2 regions of the Rhodoferax sp. SPJ4 genome follow, and region 2 is predicted to be linked to the other one. Evidence: predicted binding sites of a transcription regulator. Region 2 holds the regulator's gene; the other holds the start of a gene.
The links. The regulator sigma-54, encoded in region 2, starts transcription at its own class of promoters, with help from an activator protein. The targets are predictions, from matches to a motif close to TGGCANGNAANCTGCTTT.
Positions count from the first base shown of each region.

Region 1: a site for sigma-54 is predicted at 7,371-7,388, ahead of AC4BAR_RS06370 (transglutaminase family protein). Genes of this name have one in related genera too.

Region 1 is NZ_JBYZMN010000001.1:1,290,511-1,300,141, forward strand. Features, by position in the region: gene nusA (transcription termination factor NusA) at 14-1,516, opposite strand; gene rimP (ribosome maturation factor RimP) at 1,535-2,161, opposite strand; gene AC4BAR_RS06355 (alpha-E domain-containing protein) at 2,370-3,329, opposite strand; gene AC4BAR_RS06360 (circularly permuted type 2 ATP-grasp protein) at 3,359-4,816, opposite strand; gene AC4BAR_RS06365 (DNA internalization-related competence protein ComEC/Rec2) at 4,899-7,331, opposite strand; gene AC4BAR_RS06370 (transglutaminase family protein) at 7,435-9,631, shown strand, end outside.
Region 2 is NZ_JBYZMN010000003.1:20,840-30,470, forward strand. Features, by position in the region: gene AC4BAR_RS11230 (THUMP domain-containing class I SAM-dependent RNA methyltransferase) at 1-907, opposite strand, end outside; gene AC4BAR_RS11235 (RNA polymerase factor sigma-54) at 1,011-2,531, opposite strand; gene lptB (LPS export ABC transporter ATP-binding protein) at 2,671-3,450, opposite strand; gene lptA (lipopolysaccharide transport periplasmic protein LptA) at 3,447-4,070, opposite strand; gene AC4BAR_RS11250 (thiol:disulfide interchange protein DsbA/DsbL) at 4,216-4,860, opposite strand; gene AC4BAR_RS11255 (SPOR domain-containing protein) at 4,913-5,584, opposite strand; gene argS (arginine--tRNA ligase) at 5,598-7,271, opposite strand; gene AC4BAR_RS11265 (PsiF family protein) at 7,384-7,725, shown strand; gene AC4BAR_RS11270 (LysR family transcriptional regulator) at 7,794-8,774, opposite strand; gene AC4BAR_RS11275 (haloacid dehalogenase type II) at 8,864-9,574, shown strand; gene AC4BAR_RS11280 (malate synthase G) at 9,609-9,631, shown strand, end outside.

The DNA of each region.
Region 1 (9,631 bases), on a different contig from region 2:
CTGGTGATGGCCTTCATGATCCGGACTCTTCGGCGGCGTCGCTGGCGAACCAGTGTGCACGCGCGGTCATGATCAGGGCGGTGGCCTCTTCCGCAGTCTGGCCGGTGATTTCAGAGAGTTCGTCCGTGGCCAGGTCGGCCAGGTCGTCACGGGTGTTGACACCCGCCTCTTGCAATTGGGTCGCCAACTCAGGCGTCATGCCCTCGATGTCGCGCAGGTCCTGCGACACGCCCTCGGCGTCTTCTTCGCGGGCGATTTCCATGGTCAACAAGGCATCCTTGGCGCGCGAACGCAGCTCGGTCACCGTGTCTTCGTCGAAACCTTCGATTTCCAGCATTTCCTGCAGCGGCACATAGGCCACCTCTTCGAGGCTGGTGAACCCTTCGTTGATCAGGATGTCGGCGACTTCCTGGTCCACGTCGAGCTTCTCGGTGAACAGCGCGCGGATGGAATCGGTCTCGCTGGCGTTTTTCTCGGCCGATTCGGCCGCGTCCATGATGTTGATCTTCCAGCCGGTCAGGTCGGAGGCCAGGCGCACGTTCTGGCCGCCACGGCCGATGGCAATGGCCAGGTTTTCCTCGTCCACCACCACGTCCATCGCGTGGCGCTCTTCGTCCACCACGATGGACGACACATTGGCCGGGGCCAGCGCACCGATGACGAACTGCGCCGGGTCTTCGCTCCACAGCACGATGTCGACGCGTTCGCCGGCCAGTTCGTTGGTGACGGCGTTGACGCGGGTGCCACGCACACCGACACAGGTGCCAATGGGGTCCACCCGCTTGTCGTGGCTCAGCACGGCGATCTTGGCGCGCGAACCGGGGTCACGGGCGCAGCTCTTGATTTCCAGCAGGCCTTGTTCGATTTCAGGCACTTCGTGGCTGAACAGCTCGACCATGAACTCGGGCGCACTGCGCGACAACAGGATGGGCGCGCCACGCAGCGTCAGGTCCACCGACATGATCATGGCCCGCACCCGGTCGCCGGTGCGCAGGTTTTCCTTGGGGATCATCTCACTGCGCTTCAGACGGCCTTCGACCCGGCCGCTTTCGACGATCAGGTCACCCTTGTCCAGGCGCTTGACGGTGCCGACAAAAATCTTTTCGCCGCGCGACATGAAGTCGTTGAGCAGCATCTCGCGCTCGGCGTCGCGGATTTTCTGCAGGATGACCTGCTTGGCGGCCATGGCGCCGATGCGGCCGATCGGCACCGACTCCACGCCTTCTTCGATGTACTCGCCCTCTTCCACGTCGGCGATGCGCTCCTTGGCGTCCATCAGCAGTTCTTCGGCTTCGGGGTTTTGCAGGCCGGCTTCGTCCGGCACCACCAGCCAGCGGCGGAAGGTTTCGTAGGCGCCGCTGTCGCGGTCAATCGCCACGCGGATGTCCACATCCCCCTGGTACAGCTTCTTGGTCGCCTGGGCCAGCGCCGACTCCACCGCCGCGAACACCACGTCACGTTCGACGTTCTTTTCGCGCGAGATGGCATCCACCAGCATCAACATTTCGCGATTCATGACACAACTCTCCTGTAATCAGTGGGGAACGGACGGGTCGGCATGGTCGCCGTCCGCTGTTCCGCCAGGCGCGCCGGCCGGGCCGGCGCTTTTGGGCTTGCGCCCCTTGAAATCCACAATCGGTGCCAGACGTGCTTCGCGCACCTCGTCCAGCGTGAAACCCAGTGCCTGCAGCGGGGCCAGCGCGCGCTTGGCACTGACTTTTTGCCCGGGCTTGGCCACCGGCTCGTCGCGCCAGACGATCTGCCAGCCTTCACCCGCCTGCTCCAGCGTGCCGCGAAATTTCTTGCGGTTGGCAGCCACCTGGCCCTGGGCGGCCGCGCCCAGCGGTGCCTTCAGCGTGATGTCCACCACCTCGCCGGCGAAGCGCAGGTAATCCTGTTGGTGCCGCAAGGGCCGGTCGATGCCGGGCGAGGACACTTCCAGGCGCCGGTAGTCCACGCCGTCCACCTCCAGCGCAAACTGCAGCTGCCGGGTGACTTTTTCGCAGTCTTCCACCGTCACATAAGGATCGGCTCCGGTGGCCGAAGCCACCCACGGCAGGTCGATGGTGATGCGCAGCAAGCCCCCGCCGGAGCGCTCGATCTCCACCAGGTCGTAGCCCAGACCGGCCACGATGTTTTCAACGATTTGCTGCAATGCCACTGCTCAGATTCGACCTAAAACCGCACGATTCAAAAAACGATCGACCAAAAAAAACGGGCGGTAGATACCCGCCCGTTTGGTCGTGAAGCCTGCATTGTACCGCGGGCAATCCCTGATATCAATGCCCAGAGGGCCATTCCAGGCCTGGAATGGCCGGTTTGACGCCCGCAACGCGGCTTTTTTGGCGAAAAACCGGCGCCAAACCCGCTCAGGCCGAGCTGGGCAGCAAAAAGTCGCGGCTGATGTGGCTGCCCAGCTCGTTGACCCGGTCGAGAAATTGAGTCAAAAAGGCGTGCAAGCCGGTGGCCAGGATCTCGTCGATGCGCCCGTACTGCAGGTCGGCCCGCAGCTTGCCGGCCCGGCGCTGGGTTTCGCTGGCCTGGTCGCTGGTGACCATGGCCAGGTTGGACACCACCTCGTTCAGGCTGGCGTGCAGCGAGCGCGGCATGTCGGGCCGCAAAATCAGCAGCTCGGCCACCCGCTCGGGCTTGATCACGTCGCGGTAGACCTTGCGGTAGATCTCGAAGCCGGAGACCGAGCGCAGGATGGCGCTCCAGTGGTAGAAGTCGTACTCCTGATCCTTCTCGCTGGCCACGCCGAAGAAGTCGCTCTGCAGCGCGTGGAACTTCACGTCCACCAGCCGGGCGGTGTTGTCGGCCCGTTCCAGGAAGGTGCCCAGCCGCATGAAGTACAGCGACTCGTCCATCAGCATGGTGCCGACGGTGACGCCGCGCGACAAATGCGAGCGGAACTTCACCCACTCGAAGAACTGCGCAGGCTCTTCCTCGAACTCGCCAGCCCGCAGCATGCGGTTGAGTTCCAGCCAGGTCTGGTTCTGGGTTTCCCAGACCTCGGTGGTCAGCGTGCCACGCACCGCCCGGGCGTTCTCGCGGGCCGCACGCAAGCAGGAAATGATGCTGGACGGGTTGCTCTCGTCGCGCACCATGAAGTCCATGACATGTTTGGAGCGGATGTCGCCGTGTTTTTCCATGTAGGTGGGCAGCAGCTCGCTGATGCTCAGCAAACCCTTCCAGCCCAGCTCGGCCACCGCGGTGGACTGCGGCAACAAGGCGGTCTGGTAGTTCACGTCCAGCATGCGGGCGGTGTTTTCCGCCCGCTCGGTGTAGCGGGACATCCAGAAAAGGTGATCGGCGGTGCGGCTCAGCATAGGGTTTCCTTTTTGTTCTTGGTGGACTGTCAGACTTCCAGAATCCAGGTGTCCTTGGTGCCGCCGCCCTGGGACGAATTCACCACCAGCGAGCCCTCCTTCAGCGCCACCCGGGTCAGGCCGCCGGGCACCATCTGCACCTCCTTGCCGCTCAGCACAAAGGGCCGCAGGTCGATGTGGCGGGGTGCGATGCCGCTTTCCACAAAGGTCGGGCAGCTCGACAGGCTCAGCGTGGGCTGGGCGATGTAGCCGGCCGGGTTGGCCAGCAAGGCCTTGCGGAAATCCTCGATCTCGGCGGTGGTGGCGGCCGGGCCCACCAGCATGCCGTAGCCGCCGGCGCCGTGCACCTCTTTCACCACCAGGTCTTTCAGGTTGGCCAGGGTGTAGGCCAGCTCGTCCTTGTTGCGGCACATGTAGGTGGGCACGTTGTTCAGGATGGGCTTCTCACCGAGGTAGAACTCCACCATCTTGGGCACATAGGGGTAGATGGACTTGTCGTCGGCAATGCCGGTGCCCACCGCGTTGCAGATGGTCACGTTGCCGGCCCGGTAGGCACCGATCAAGCCCTCACAACCCAGCGTGGAGGTGGGCCGGAACACCGAGGGATCGAGGAAGTCGTCGTCCACCCGGCGATAGATCACGTCCACCCGTTTCAAGCCGCGGGTGGTGCGCATGTAGACAAAGTCGTCCTTGACCACCAGGTCCTGGCCCTCGACCAGCTCGATGCCCATCTGCTGGGCCAGGAAGGCGTGCTCGAAATAGGCGCTGTTGTACATGCCCGGCGTCAGCACCACCACCGTGGGTTCTGCCGTGGCCGGCGGCGCCGAGGCGCGCAGGGTTTCCAGCAGCAGATCGGGGTAATGGGCGACCGGTGCCACCCGGTGCTGGTTGAACAGGTCGGGGAACAGCCGCATCATCATCTTGCGGTTTTCCAGCATGTAGCTCACGCCGCTGGGCACCCGCAGGTTGTCTTCCAGCACGTAGTACTCGCCGCTGCCATCCGGGTTGGCGGCGCGCACGATGTCGATGCCGGCGATGTGCGAATAAATCTGGTTGGGCACGTCCACGCCCACCATCTCCGGCCGGAACTGCGCATTGCCCAAAATCTGCTCGGCCGGCACGATGCCGGCCTTGATGATTTCCTGGTCGTGGTAGACGTCGTGGATGAAGCGGTTCAGCGCATTCACCCGCTGCGCCAGGCCCTTTTCCATGGACGCCCACTCATTGGCCGGAATGACCCGGGGAATCAGGTCAAAGGGAATCAGCCGCTCGGTGCCGGCGCCGTCCTCGTCCTTGGTGCCGTACACCGCGAAGGTGATGCCCACGCGGCGGAAGATCATCTCCGCCTCTTCGCGTCGCTTGCGCATCATGTCGCCCGGCTGCTTGGCCAGCCAGGCGTCGTACAGCTTGTAGTGGTCTCGGATCTCCGCGCCCTGCGTGAAAAACTTGTAGGGCAAGGCGGTGTACATCTCGTCAAACTTTTGCATAGGGCACCATTTTTCTGTCTACAGCTTAGCAAGTTACAGGCCAACTGCCATGGTCGTCGCGGTCAAACCGGCCCTGCAGGCCTCATTCTGGCGGACTGGCGTGTCGCCAGTAGCGCGGCGCCACCAGCCGCTCGCAGCGGGGTGGCGCCGACGCCAGCGATGACCACCGCAACGCCCCGCAATGGGCCGAGTCCAACAAGGCCACGCCCTGGCCGCGGTAGCGCGCCACCACCTCGGCCGCCGGATGGCCGAAGCGGTTGCGGTAGCCGGCCTGCACCAGCGCCCAGCGCGGCTGGACCGCCGCCACGAAGGCCTCGGTCGACGAGGTCTTGCTGCCATGGTGGGGCACCAGCAGCAAGTCGGCCCGCAGCGCCGCGCCGGCCGCCAGCAGACTGGCCTCCTGGGCCGCCTCGATGTCGCCCACCAGCAGCGCCGCCTGCCGACCGTTGGCAATGCGCAGCACACAGCTCAGCGCATTGCTTTTGAGACCACGGTCTTCGTCACCGGGCTGGGGGTGCAACACCTCCAGCTGCACGCCGTCCCACTCCCAGTGCTGGCCGGCCACACAGCGGCGGGCCGGGCGCAGCGCCTGCAGCGGGTGGCTGGCCTCGATGGAGCTGAGCAACCCGGCCTGCGGCTGCATGGCCAGCACCGCGGGCGCGCCGCCGGTGTGGTCGAGGTCGCGGTGGCTCAACACCAGCAGGTCCAGTCGCTCGTTCAGCGCCCGCAACAGCGGCACCAGCACCCGGTGGCCAGCGTCGCTGTCGACCGAATAGCGCGGGCCGGCGTCGTACAGCAGGCTGTGGGTGGCGGTGCGCAGCAGCACCGCATTGCCCTGGCCCACGTCGGCCGCCAGCAGCTCGAATTCGCCCGAGCCGGGCCGGGCGTTGTGCCACAGCAGCACCGGCAACACCAGCGGCAGGCCCAGCAGCCGCAGCGCCAGCGGCCAGCGCATCACCAGCAGCAGGCCACCCGCCACCCCCAGCGCGCCGGCCCACAGCGCCGGGGCCGGCCGCGACAGCGTGGCTCCCGGCAGGCTGGCCAGCCATTGCAGCCCCTGGCCCAGGCCATCGACCGCACCGGCCGCCACCGTCCACAGCGGCGCAAACACCACCCCCAGCAAGGCCAGCGGCGTGACCACCCCCGTGACCCAGGGGATCGCCACCAGGTTGGCCAGCAGCCCCACCACCGAGACCTGGCCAAACAGCAGCAGGCTCAGCGGCGTCAGCGCCAGCGTCACCACCCACTGCTCGCGCCACAGCGCCGCCATGCGTGCCCGCAGAGCGCGCTGGGGCAGCGGCTCAGCGCCGGCGTCGGACGCGAACAGCACCGCCACCGCAACAAAACTCAGCCAGAAGCCGGCCTGCAGCAAGGCCCAGGGGTCGGCCGTCACCACCACCGCCATGGCCAGCAGCGCCACCACCGGCCAGGGCCAGCGCGCGCCAGCCAAGCGCAGCAGGCCGGCGGTGGCCAGCATCAGCACCGTGCGCTGGGCCGGCACGCCCCAGCCGCTGAACAGCGCATAGGCGGTGGCCAGCGCCAAGCCCCCAGCCAAGGCCGCCTGCGGCGCCGGCCAGGCCAGGCACAGCCAGGCGCTGCGCCGCCACAGCGCGCCCACCAGCAGCGCCGCACCCCAGGCGAACATGGTGATGTGCAGGCCGGAGATGCTCATCAAATGGGCCACGCCGGTGGCGCGGTAAATGTCCCAGTCGGCCCGCTCGATGGCGTTCTGGTCGCCAGTGACCAGGGCCGCCACCACGCCGGCCAGCCGCCGGTCGGCCACGGTGAGAAAAATCGCGTCGCGCACCGACTGCCGGGCCCGCTCCAGCGGGTGCCGGCCGCTGTCGCCCAGCCGCTGTGGGACCATGTCTTTGGGGCCATCGCGCACCGCGCCGGTGGCCTGTATGCCCTGCTCCCACCACCACAGCTCCACGTCAAAACCATGTGGGTTGACCTGGCCGTGCGGCGCCTTGAGCCGCACCGTGAATTGCCAGCGCTCGCCGGCCCGCAATGCCGGCAGCGCCTGCGCCTCTGGCGGTACGGCAGCGGCCGGGCCCCAACCGCCGCGGGCATACCAGCCGAGGTCGATCCGGCTGGGCACGGCTACCGGCGCTGCCCCATGCCAAGCCTGCTCAACGTCAAAACGGAAACGCCAGCCCCACTCGGTGCGCTGCGGCATCGCGGCCACCGTGCCACTGAGGCGCAGGTCCTGGCCCTCCAGTTCGGGTGCCAGCCGCTGGCCATCGAAGGCCTGGGCGCGCAGGCCCACACTGGCAAAACCCAGCACCGCGGCGAACAGCGCCGCCCAGGCCATCGCCAGCCATGGCCGCACCGGGGCCGGCCGCAGCCCACCCCAGGCCGCGCCGGCCAGCCCGGTCAGCGCCAGCCCGGCGTACACCGGGCTGGGCCACAGGCTGGGCTGCTGTAATTGCAACGCCGAACCCAGCACCCAGCCCAGCAGCGCCAGCACACCGGCGCTGGCGACAACCGAGCCCTGGACGGCGCGCTGTGGCATGGCGGGATGCTAATCGCCCGGCGCTTTGTCATCAACGGATGGCTCAGGACTTGCTAGGATGGGACAGGCGCCCCCGCCCCACCGAGCCGAGACCGAGAACCCCATGCCCATTCATGCCGCGCTGAACCACGTCACCCATTACCAGTACGACCGCCTGGTGGCGCTGGGCCCGCAGGTGATCCGCCTGCGCCCGGCCCCGCATTGCCGCAGCAAGGTCTTGTCGTACTCGCTGAAGGTTGAGCCCGAAGGTCACTTCGTCAACTGGCAGCAAGACCCGTTCGCCAACTACCAGGCCCGGCTGGTGTTTCCGGAGAAAACCACCGAATTCAAGATCACGGTGGACCTGGTGGTCGAGATGGCGGTCTACAGCCCCTTCGACTTCTTCCTCGAACCCTACGCCGAGCAGTTCCCGTTCAGCTATACCGCCGAGCAAAGCCAGGAGCTCACGCCCTACCTGGCCACCGAGCCCATGACGCCGCTGGTCAAGGCCTACCTCGACAAGATCGACCAAACCAAGGGCCGCACCATCGACTTCCTGGTCAAGCTGAACCAGCAGGTGCAGAGCGACATCCGCTACCTGATCCGCATGGAGCCCGGCGTGCAAACGCCGGAAGAAACCCTGGAGCTGGCGGCCGGCTCCTGCCGCGATTCCGGCTGGCTGCTGGTGCAGCTGCTGCGCCATTGCGGCCTGGCCGCGCGCTTCGTCTCGGGCTATTTGATTCAGCTGACCCCCGACGTCAAGGCGCTGGACGGCCCCAGCGGCACCACGGTGGATTTCACCGACCTGCACGCCTGGTGCGAGGTGTATTTGCCCGGTGCCGGCTGGATTGGCCTGGACGCCACCTCCGGCCTGCTGGCCGGTGAGGGCCACATTCCGCTGGCCTGCACGCCCCAACCCTCGGCCGCCGCCCCCATCGAGGGCGCGGTGGACGAGGCCGAGGTTGAGTTCAGCCACCACATGGCGGTGAGCCGCATCTATGAATCGCCGCGCGTCACCAAGCCCTACACCGACGACCAGTGGGCCGCGGTGCTGGCCTTGGGCGACAAGGTCGACCAGGAGCTGAAAGCTGGCGATGTGCGCCTGACCATGGGCGGCGAGCCCACCTTTGTGGCGGTGAGCGACCGTGACGCCGCCGAATGGAACACCGACGCGCTGGGCCCGACCAAACGCGGCTACGCCACCGCGCTGGTGCACAAGCTGCGCGACGAGTACGGTCAGGGCGGCTTCCTGCACTTTGGCCAGGGCAAGTGGTACCCGGGCGAGCAATTGCCGCGCTGGGCCCTCAACATCTACTGGCGCGCCGACGGCCAGCCGGTCTGGAAAAACCCCGATCTGTTCGCCGACGAGCGGGTGCCCAGCCACTACACCAGCGCCGACGCCGAGCGCTTCACCACGCTGCTGGCGCAGAAGATGGGCCTGCCCACCGACTTCATCACCCCCGGCTACGAGGATGTCTGGTACTACCTGTGGCGCGAGCACAAGCTGCCGGTCAACGTCGACCCCTTTGATTCGCGGCTCGACGACGAGCTGGAGCGGGCCCGGCTGCGCCGCGTCTTCACCCAGAAGCTGGACGCGGTGGTGGGCTATGTGCTGCCGCTGCAATCACCGTCGGGCGACGGCAGCGGCCCGCGCCTGCAGGGCGGCCGCTGGAAAACCGGCCCCTGGTTTCTGCGCGACGACCGCATGTACCTGATCCCTGGCGACTCCCCCATGGGTTTCCGCCTGCCGCTGGGCTCGCTGCCCTGGGTGCGGGACAACGAGTACCCCTATCTGACCGAGCGTGACCCGATGGACCCGGTCTTCAGCAGCAGCCCGCTGCCCAACACCGACCTGCTGCACAGCCGCTACGCGCCGCAAGGCCCGGCCGGCGACGCCCGGCGCGAAGCCAGCCGGCTGATGCAAATGCGGGGCGTCGGCACTGCAACAGGGGCTGCCGGTGCGGGCACTGGCCCTGCAGGCAGCCAGGCCGCGGCCACACTGAACTCGCCGCCTTCCCGTTTTGTGTCGGCCAGCGACACCATACGCACCGCGCTGTGTGTGGAGGCCCGCGACCCGCGCCGCGCCAACGGCCCCAAGGCCGAACAGCAAGGCCAGGCCTCGTGCATGCTCTACGTGTTCATGCCGCCGCTGGCCGAGGTCGACGACTACCTCGACCTGCTGGCCGCGGTGGAAGCCACTGCGGCCGAGCTGGGCGTCAAGGTGGTGCTGGAGGGCTACCCACCGCCACGCGACCCGCGCCTCAAATTGCTGCAGGTCACGCCCGACCCTGGCGTGATCGAGGTCAACATCCACCCGGCCT
Region 2 (9,631 bases):
GCAGCATCACGCCGCCCTCGGCCGGCGGCATGCGCTGCAAGGCGTCGCCGCCGCGCAACTGCACCGCGTGGGCCACACCGGCCCGCTCGGCGTTGCGCTGGGCGAAGTCCACCATGCGGAAGGCCACGTCGCTGCCAAACACCGGCGCGGTGGGCGCGCACACGGCGGCCTCGGCCTGGTCGCGCAGCGCGTCCCACACATGGGCCTGGAAGGGCAGGTATTTTTCGAAGGCGAAGCGGCGCAGCAGGCCAGGCGCCTGGTGGCAGGCGATGGTGGCGGCCTCGATGGCGATGGTGCCGCTGCCGCAGCAGGGGTCGTACAGCGGCACCGTGGCGTCCCAGCCGCTGGCGGCCAGCATGGCGGCGGCCAGGGTTTCCTTCAGCGGCGCCTCGCCCTTGTCTTCGCGCCAGCCGCGTTTGAACAGCGGCTCGCCCGAGGTGTCGATGTAGAGGGCGCAGCGGTCGGTGGTCAGGTGGGTGTAGATGCGCACATCGGGCCACTGGGTGTTGACGTCGGGCCGCACGCCACCGCTCTTGGCCCGGAAGCGGTCACAGACCGCGTCCTTGACCTTCAGCGCGGCAAAGTTCAGCGAGGTCAGCGGGCTGTGCTGGGCGGTGATCTCCACCTTGATGCTTTGCCGCGGCGTGAACCAGATTTCCCAGGCCACCTCGCTGGCGATGGCATAGAGGTCGTTTTCGCTGCGGTAAAAGCCGTCCGCCAGCTGCACCAGCACCCGCTGGGCCAACCGGCTGTGCAGGTTGAGCAGCATGGCGTCGCGCCAGGAGGCCACCACCCGCACGCCGCCGCGCAGCTTGTCGGTGTGGCCGCTGCACAGCCGCCGCACCTCGGCCTCCAGCAGGTCTTCCACGCCAGCGGCGCAGGGCAAAAAAAGGTGAAGTTGGTTCATTGGTCAAAAGCCTGGATGTTTCGCCGCCGGGCCGCCCCTGGGCGAAACACGGCCCCCTCGGCGGGCAGCGAACCACACGCAGTGGGGAGCGTGGGGGTCATGTTCACAGTGCTTTGCGCAGGTTGGCGGGCGCGATGCGCAAGGCCTCGCGGTACTTGGCCACGGTGCGGCGCGCGCACTCAATGCCCTGCTCTTTCAGCATCTCGGAAATCTGGTTGTCGCTGAGCGGCTTCTTGAGGTTTTCGGCGCTGACAAACTGCTTGATCAGCGCCCGCACCGCGGTGCTCGACGCGTTGCCGCCGGTTTCGGTGCCCAGTGCCGAGCCGAAGAAATACTTCAGCTCGAAGGTGCCAAAAGGCGTGGCCATGTACTTGGCGGTGGTGACCCGCGAGATGGTGGACTCGTGCAGGCCCAGCTCGTCGGCGATCTCGCGCAGCACCAGCGGCCGCATGGCCAGCTCGCCATGGACGAAGAAGTTCTTCTGCCGCTCGACGATGGCGCTGCTGACGCGCAGGATGGTGTCGAAGCGCTGCTGGATGTTCTTGATGAACCAGCGCGCTTCCTGCAGCCGCTGCTGAAGCGCCTGGGCATTGCCGCCGCGGCTGGCCTTGAGCGCACCGGCATAGATGTCGTGCACCCGCAGCCGGGGCATGACGTCGGGGTTGAGCTGGGCCCGGAAACGCGGGTTGGGGCCACGCCCCACCTGCACCACGATGACGTCGGGCACGACGATGTTGCGCTCCACGTCCACAAAGCGCCGGCCTGGCTTGGGCTCCAGGGTCTGGATCAGTGCAATGCCCTGGCGCACCAGCGCGTCGCTGAGCTGGCACAGCTGGGCCAGGCGCTTGAAATCGCGCCGCGCCAGCAGCTCCATGGGCTGGGCGCAAATGGCCTGGGCGGCCTTGACCACCTCGCTGGGGGGCAAGGCCTTGAGCTGCAGGCTCAGGCATTCGGCCAGGTGGCGAGCACCCACGCCCACCGGCTCCAGGCTTTGCAGCAGGCGCAAGGCCATGCCAAAACGCTGCACCAACTCCTCGACCTGCTCGGCATCGTCGCCGGCCAGGCCGCGGGCCAGCAGGTCCAGGCTGTCTTCGAGGTAGCCGTCGTCGTTGAGCGACTCGATCAGGAAACGCAGCGCGGCGCGGTCGATCTCGCTCAGGCGCAGCGACAAGGCCTGGCGGTGCAAAAAGGCGGTCAGCGACTCCTGCTGGCGGGCCAGTTCGGTGGCGTCCATCGCGCCGTCGTCGTCCTGCCGCTGGTGGGCTGGCGCGTCGCCGCCCCACTCGCTGTCGTTGGGCGCGATCTCGGTGCTGCCGTCGCCGTCCCAGTTGTCGGGCAGGGCTGGCTCACCGTCGCCCACCCCATCGGCCACCGCCTCGGTCTCAGTGCTGCTGGACGATGACGAAAACGGCTCGTCGTCGGCCCGGGCATCGGCCTGGGCCAGGCCAAACTCCTCGCGCGGCGCGGTCTCGTCGGCCACGTCGAGGAAGGGGTTTTCGTCGAGCATCTGCTCGACCTCCTGGCTGAGTTCCAGCGTGGACAGCTGCAGCAGTCGGATTGACTGCTGCAGTTGCGGCGTCAATGCGAGGTGCTGGGAGACACGGAGGGAAAGGCCTTGTTTCATGCAGGCGAACAAGGGACTGCGAATGCCCCGCAAGACTCAAACAGGGGCGCTGGTTTTTCCGCCGGGCCGCCCCAAGGAAAAACGCGGCCCCCTCGGGGGGCAGAGAGCGACACGCAGTGCGCGAACGTGGGGGCCATGTTCACATGCGGAAATGTTCGCCCAGGTAGACGCGGCGAACATCGGCGTTGTCAACGATCTCGGCGGGCGTGCCCTGGGCCAGCACATGACCGTCGCTGATGATGTAGGCGTGGTCGCAGATGCCCAGGGTTTCACGCACGTTGTGGTCGGTGATCAGCACGCCGATGCCGCGCGACTTCAGAAAACCGATGATGCGCTGGATCTCGATCACCGCGATCGGGTCGATGCCGGCAAAGGGCTCGTCGAGCAGGATGAACTGCGGCTGGGTGGCCAGGGCGCGGGCAATCTCGACCCGGCGCCGCTCACCGCCCGACAGCGCAGGGGCCGGCGAATCGCGCAGGTGCTCGACCCGCAGGTCTTGCAGCAGCGCATCCACCCGCTGCTCGATGACCGCGCGGCCCAGCGGCCGGCCGCCCTCGTCGCGCTGCAACTCCAGCACCGCGCGGATGTTGTCTTCGACATTGAGCTTGCGGAAGATCGACGCTTCCTGCGGCAGATAGCTCAGGCCCAGCCGCGAACGGCGGTGGATGGGCATGTGCTCGACCGACTGGCCGCCAATGGAGATCACGCCGGCGTCGGCCCGCACCAGGCCCACGATCATGTAGAACGAGGTGGTCTTGCCGGCGCCGTTGGGCCCCAGCAGGCCCACGACCTCGCCTTTTTGCACGGCCAGCGAGACGTCCTTGACCACCTTGCGGCTGCCGTAGGCTTTTTGCAGGCCGCGGGCTTCCAGCCGGCTGGGCGCCTCTGTGCCGCTGGCCGCGACCGGCAGCGCACTCATTTGCCGCTCCCGGGCAGGCGCTCGCTGGACCGCAGTTGGGCTGGCGGCTGGGCCGGCGTGGCCGACGCCGCCGCCTTGGGGGTGAGCACGGCGCGAATCCGGCCGCCCGGGTTGTCAGAGGCGGCATTGACCGCGCCACCGTTGACGGTGAAGACGTCGGAGGTGTTGTCGTAGGTGATCACGCTGCCGCTGGTTTCGTCGGTGACGGTGTCGCCCCGGAAACGGCGCAGCGTGGCCCGGCGTGTCAGCTTGACGTTGTCGGCTTTGCCGTCGTAGTCGATCTGCTCGGCCTCGCCCTCGATGAACTCGTCCAGGCCCTCGCGTTTCTGGCGGAAGTAGGCCAGTTTGCCCGGCGCCGCGGTGGCCACGCCGAACTGCGCGCCCTGGCCATCCTGCCGCACATCCACCCGGGCGGCCCGGATCAGCAGCGTGCCTTTGGAGATGACCACGTTGCCGGTGAACAGACTGGTCTGCCGCAGGTCGTCGTAACGCAGGGCATCGGCCTCGACGTTCATGGGTTTGTCTTTGTCGGCCTTTTCGGCCTGGGCCGGGCCAGCCGCTCCCAGCGTCAGCGACAACAAGACCCCAGCCAGGCGAAGGAACAAACGGGTGTTTTTCATAAGGGCATGATTCTTGCTGGCATTGTAGCCCGCCACCCGGGCAGGATTGGGGTTTCCCGTGACCATGCTGCATTGCAGCAACAACACCCCCCAAAGCCAAGGCCCGCGCGGTGGCGGGCCTTGGCATGGGGGGCGCAGCGCAGGCTTATTTGGCCTTGCGAACCTCGGCCACCAGGTAGTCGGCGACGGCCAGGGCCTGCGCCATGGTGCCGCCGGCCAGCGTGCCGTCGGTGTAATAACGGCCGGCAATGCCCAGCGAGGGCACGCCCTGGACCTTGAAGGCGTCCTGCAACTGGGCCGCCTTGCGGGCCTTGGAACTGGCGCTGAAGGAGCTGAACTGCTCGGTGAACTTGGCCTTGTCCAGGCCTTGCTTCTCGGCCCAGGCGATGATGGCGGCGTCGGTGTTCAATGGCTGCTTTTCCACATGCACGGCGTGGAAGACCTTGCGGTGCATGTCGTCGACCCGGCCCATGGCTTCCAGCGCGTAGTACAGGCGCTGCTGGGGCACGAAGTCGGCCCGGAAGGCCACCGGCACCCGGCGCACCACCACGTCCTTGGGCTGGCGCTTGATCCAGGGCTCCAGCGTGGGCTCAAAAGCGTTGCAATGCGGACAGCTGTACCAGAAGAACTCGATCACCTCGACCTTGCCGGCCGGCACGTCCACCGCCACCGGCTGGTCCAGCGTCAGGTACTGCTCGCCGTTCTGCGGCTTCGCACCCTGCGCCCTCGTGGCGCCCGACAAAGCCAACATGCCCACCGCCAACGCGGCCGAAAATTCCCGACGTTCCATGACTCGATCTCTCCTGTTGATGGGGGTCTGACTGCGCGGTGGCGCAAAAAGTTCAGCGCTGCACCCGCACCAGCGCGGTTTCCACGCCATTGGTGTCGAGTTTGTCCTTGCTGCGGTCGGCGTCCTCGCGGCGCTCGAACGGACCCACCCGGACCCGGTAGACGGTGCGACCGGACTGTTCGCGCTCGGTGACCTTGGCCTCCACCCCCATCAGCGACAAGCGCACCCGCTGGGCGTCGGCCTCTTCGGGCGTGCGGAAGGCGCCGGCCTGCACAAAGTAGGTGAAGGGGTCTACCGGCGCGCCGCTGGGCGCGGCGGGAACGGGGTTGGTGGCGGTGACCTTGGGCGTGGCCGCCGGGCCAGCAGCCGCGGCGCGGGCCCGGGCCAGGTCGCCCAGCGGGTCGGCCGAGGCCGGGGCTTTGGCGTCGGCGCGGGCGGGCGCACCGGGCGCCGGCCTGGCCGCCTCGCCGGTGACGGCCGGCGTGTTGCCCAGCGCCACCGGTGGGCGCACCGGGTTCTTGCCCTGCAGCGCGGCGTTGGGGTCCCAGTCCTTGTTTTTCTGGGCCTCGGCCGCCTCCTGGGTGGCCGAGCGGTTGGCCGGGGCCTTGTTCATGAAGGGCACCGGCACCTTGGTGACGAACACCGCCACCGCCAGGGCGGCGCCCAGGCCCACCAGCACCCCGATGATGAAGCCCACAATGGCCCCGCTGCGTCCTTGCTTCATGGTCTCTTTCTGCTCACATCTTGGTCGGGGCACTGACGCCCAGCATCGCCAGGCCATTGTGCAGCACCTGGGCGGTGGCGGCCACCAGGGCCAGCCGGGCCAGCTTGACGGCCGGGTCGTCGACCAGGATGCGTTCGGCGTCGTAGTAGCTGTGGTAACAGGCGGCCAGTTCACGCAGGTAGAAGGTGACGTCGTGCGGCGCGAAGCCGGCCGCGGCCTCGGTCAGCATGGCCGGGTACTTGGCCAGCAGCAGCATCAGCGCCTGGGCGGCCGGGCTGTCCAGCGGCGACAGGTCCACGCCGGCCAGGCTGGCGCGCTCACCGCCCCAGGCCGCCAGCACCGAGCAGATGCGGGCATGGGCGTACTGCACGTAGTAAACCGGGTTGTCGTTGTTCTGCGCCAGCGCCAGGTCGATGTCGAAGATGTACTCGGTGTCGGGCTTGCGGCTGAGCAGGAAGAAGCGCACCGCGTCCTTCGAGGTCCACTCGATCAGGTCGCGCAGCGTGACATAGCTGCCGGCACGCTTGGAGATCTTGACCTCCTCGCCGCCGCGCATCACCCGCACCATGGTGTGCAGCACGTAGTCGGGGTAGCCCTCGGGAATGCCCACGTTGGCGGCCTGCAGGCCGGCGCGCACCCGGGCGATGGTGCCGTGGTGGTCAGTGCCCTGGATGTTGATGACCCGGCCAAAGCCGCGTTCCCACTTGGTGATGTGGTAGGCCACATCGGGCACGAAGTAGGTGAAGCCGCCGTCGGACTTTCTCATCACGCGGTCCTTGTCGTCACCGTAGTCGGTGGACCTGAGCCACAGCGCGCCGTCCAGCTCGTAGGTCTTGCCGGCATCGATGAGCTTTTGCACCGCCGCCGCCACCCGGCCGCTGGTGTACAGGCTGGACTCCAGGTAGTACTGGTCGAAGCGCACCTGGAAGGCCTTCAGGTCCAGGTCTTGTTCACGGCGCAAATAGGCCACGGCGAACTCGCGCAGTGAATCCAGATCGTCGGCGTCGCCGCTGGCGGTGAATTCACGGTCGTCGGACTTGACGGTCTTCTTGGCCAGGAAGTCGGTCGCGATGTCGGCGATGTAGTCGCCGTTGTAGGCACTCTCCGGCCAGCCGGCGTCACCGGGCTTGAGGCCCTTGGCCCGGGCCTGGGTGGACGAGGCCAGGGTCTGGATCTGCACCCCGGCGTCGTTGTAATAGAACTCGCGGTGCACCCGCCAGCCCTGGCTGTCGAACAGGTTGCACAAGGCGTCGCCCAGCGCGGCCTGGCGGCCATGGCCCACGTGCAGCGGGCCGGTGGGGTTGGCGGAGACAAACTCCACCAGCAGGCGCTGGCCGTTGTCGGCCTGGCGGCCAAAGGCCTCGCCACCGCTCAGCACCTCGCGCACCACCTGCTGCTTGGCCTCGGGCTTGAGGCGGATGTTGATGAAGCCCGGGCCGGCGATCTCGATCGCCGCCACCCAGCGCTCGAAGGCCGGTGCGGCCAGCAGCGCGCTGCGCAGGGTCTCGGCCAGCTGGCGTGGGTTGGCCTTCATGGGCTTGGCCAGCTGCATCGCGGCGGTGAGGGCGAAGTCGCCATGGGCGGCGACCTTGGGCGACTCGAAAAACGCCTTGCTGGCGGCTCCGGGGCTGAGGGTTTCCAGCGTCAGCGCGAGCGCTTCCAACAATTCGTTTTTGACAGACAACATGCGGCGGATTTTACGGGTCGGCCTTTGGGAGGAGGCGGGCCCGCTTGTTGGCGCCCTCAGAATGTGCTTGAATCAACCTCGCGCTTTCCCCCATCACCTTTGTGGAGAATCCATGAAAACCATTCTTTCCCTGATCACCCTGGGCTTTGCCCTGTCCGTGGGCACCGCCCAGGCCGCTGGCCACGCCGGCGCCCCGATGGCCAACGCCAGTGCGGCCGCACCAGCCAAGGCGGCCGACGGCAAGACCAAGCAGCAGTCCAAGATGGGCGACTGCAACAAGGAGGCCGGCGACAAGAAGGGCGACGAGCGCAAGGCTTTCATGAAAAGCTGTTTGAGCAACAAGCCTGCAGCCCCCGCCACCCAGCAGGACAAGATGAAAACCTGCAACAAGGACGCCACCGGCAAAAAGGGCGATGAACGCAAGGCCTTCATGAAGGAATGCCTGAGCAAGTGAGCGCCTGCGGGGCCCAACCGGTCCCCGACCTCACCGACCCCGCTGCGGCGGGGTTTTTTGTGCCCGCATCAAGGCCCGGCCACGCGCCAGAAGCCGGGCTGGCCGTAATGGTGCTTGAGGAAGTCGATCCACAACCGCACCCGCAGCGGCAGGTGGCGGCGCTGCGGGAACACCGCGTAAATGCCGTTGGGCGGCGCGGCAAAGCCGGCCAGCACCTCCACCAGCGCGCCTGAGGCGATCTCGGCCTCGACCTCCCAGGTGCTGCGCCAGGCGATGCCCTGGCCGGCCAGGCACCAGTCGTGCAACACCTGGCCGTCCGAGCAGTCCAGCGGCCCGCCGGGCTTGAGGTGGACCAGTTCGTCATCCTCACCGGCCTCGACCGGCAAGGCGGCCAGCGGGCCTTTGCCCGACCGGCCCAGGCTGCCGCGCGGCAGCCGGAACGCCCAGCCGCGGGCCTGGGAGGCGTCGGTGGACAGGGTCAGGCAGTCAAAGCGCTGCAAATCCTGCGGATGCTGGGGCGTGCCACGGCGCGCCAGGTAGGCCGGCGTGGCCACACACAGCCGCCGGTTGTCGGCCAGCCGTACGCTGACCAGCGATGAATCCGGCAGGTCGCCCACCCGCACCGCGCAATCGAAGCCCTCGACCGCCAGGTCCACCACCCGGTCGCCCAGGTTCAGCGACAGCGTGACCTCGGGGTGCAGCGCGCGGAACTTGGGCACCAGCGGCGCCACATGGCGGCGCCCGAAGCCGGCCGGCGCCGTGACCCGCAGGTGGCCGCTGGCCTTGACCCCGCCGGCCGACACGCTGGCCTCGGCATTGGCCACGTCGGCCAGCACCCGCTGGCAGTCTTCCAGAAAGGCGCTGCCCTCGTGGGTCAGGCGGATGCGCCGGGTGGTGCGCACCATCAGCTTGACGCCCAGGCGCTCTTCCAGCGCGTCCAGCCGGCGCCCCATGATGGCCGGGGCCACACCCTCGGCCAGCGCAGCGGCGGTCAGGCTGCCGCGGGTGGCCACCGACACAAAGGAGGCGAGTTGTTTGAACTTGTCCATGGGGTTGGCGTCAATTACATCTTAAAAGTCATTAATCAATCAACTTTTCATTGATTAATCGGCATTGAAGTATCAAATACATTAGTGCCATGGAAAAATCTTTGGCCTTTGGCTTCTCTGCGCCCAAAGCGGTGCTGTTTGATGCCTATGGCACCTTGCTGGATGTGTACAGCGTGGGCCTGCTGGCCGAACAGCTGTTCCCTGGCCAAGGCCAGGCGCTGGCCGTTCTGTGGCGCGACAAGCAGATTGAATACACCCGGCTGGTCACCACCAGCAACCATGGCGCGCATTACCAGCCGTTTTGGGAGCTGACGCGGGCCGGCCTGCGCTACGCGTGCAAGCGCCTGGGCCTGGACCTGACCACCGAGCGCGAACAGCAGCTGATGAACCAGTATCGCCACCTGAGCGCCTTCCCGGAAAACCGGGCGGTGCTGGCCGACCTGAAGGCGCGCGGCATCGTCACCGGCATCCTGTCCAACGGCGACCCCGAGATGCTGGCGGTGGCGGTGCGCAGCGCCGGCCTGGTGGACCTGCTGGACCATGTGCTCAGCGTCGATGCCCTGCGAAAATACAAGACCCATCCCGACGCCTACGCGCTGGGCCCGCAGGCCACCGGTCTGCCGGTGCAGCAGATCGGCTTTGTCAGCTGCAATGGCTGGGACGCGCTGGCCGCCACCTGGTACGGCTACCAAACCCTGTGGGTCAACCGCTACCAGCTGCCGTTCGAGGAACTGGGCACACCGCCCACCCACACCGGCAGCTCGCTGCGCGATGTGTCCCGCTTTTTTGCGGCCGCCTGATTCCGTTTTCTTTTTTCACTTCACTCATCACACCATGACCGAACGCACCGCCATCCA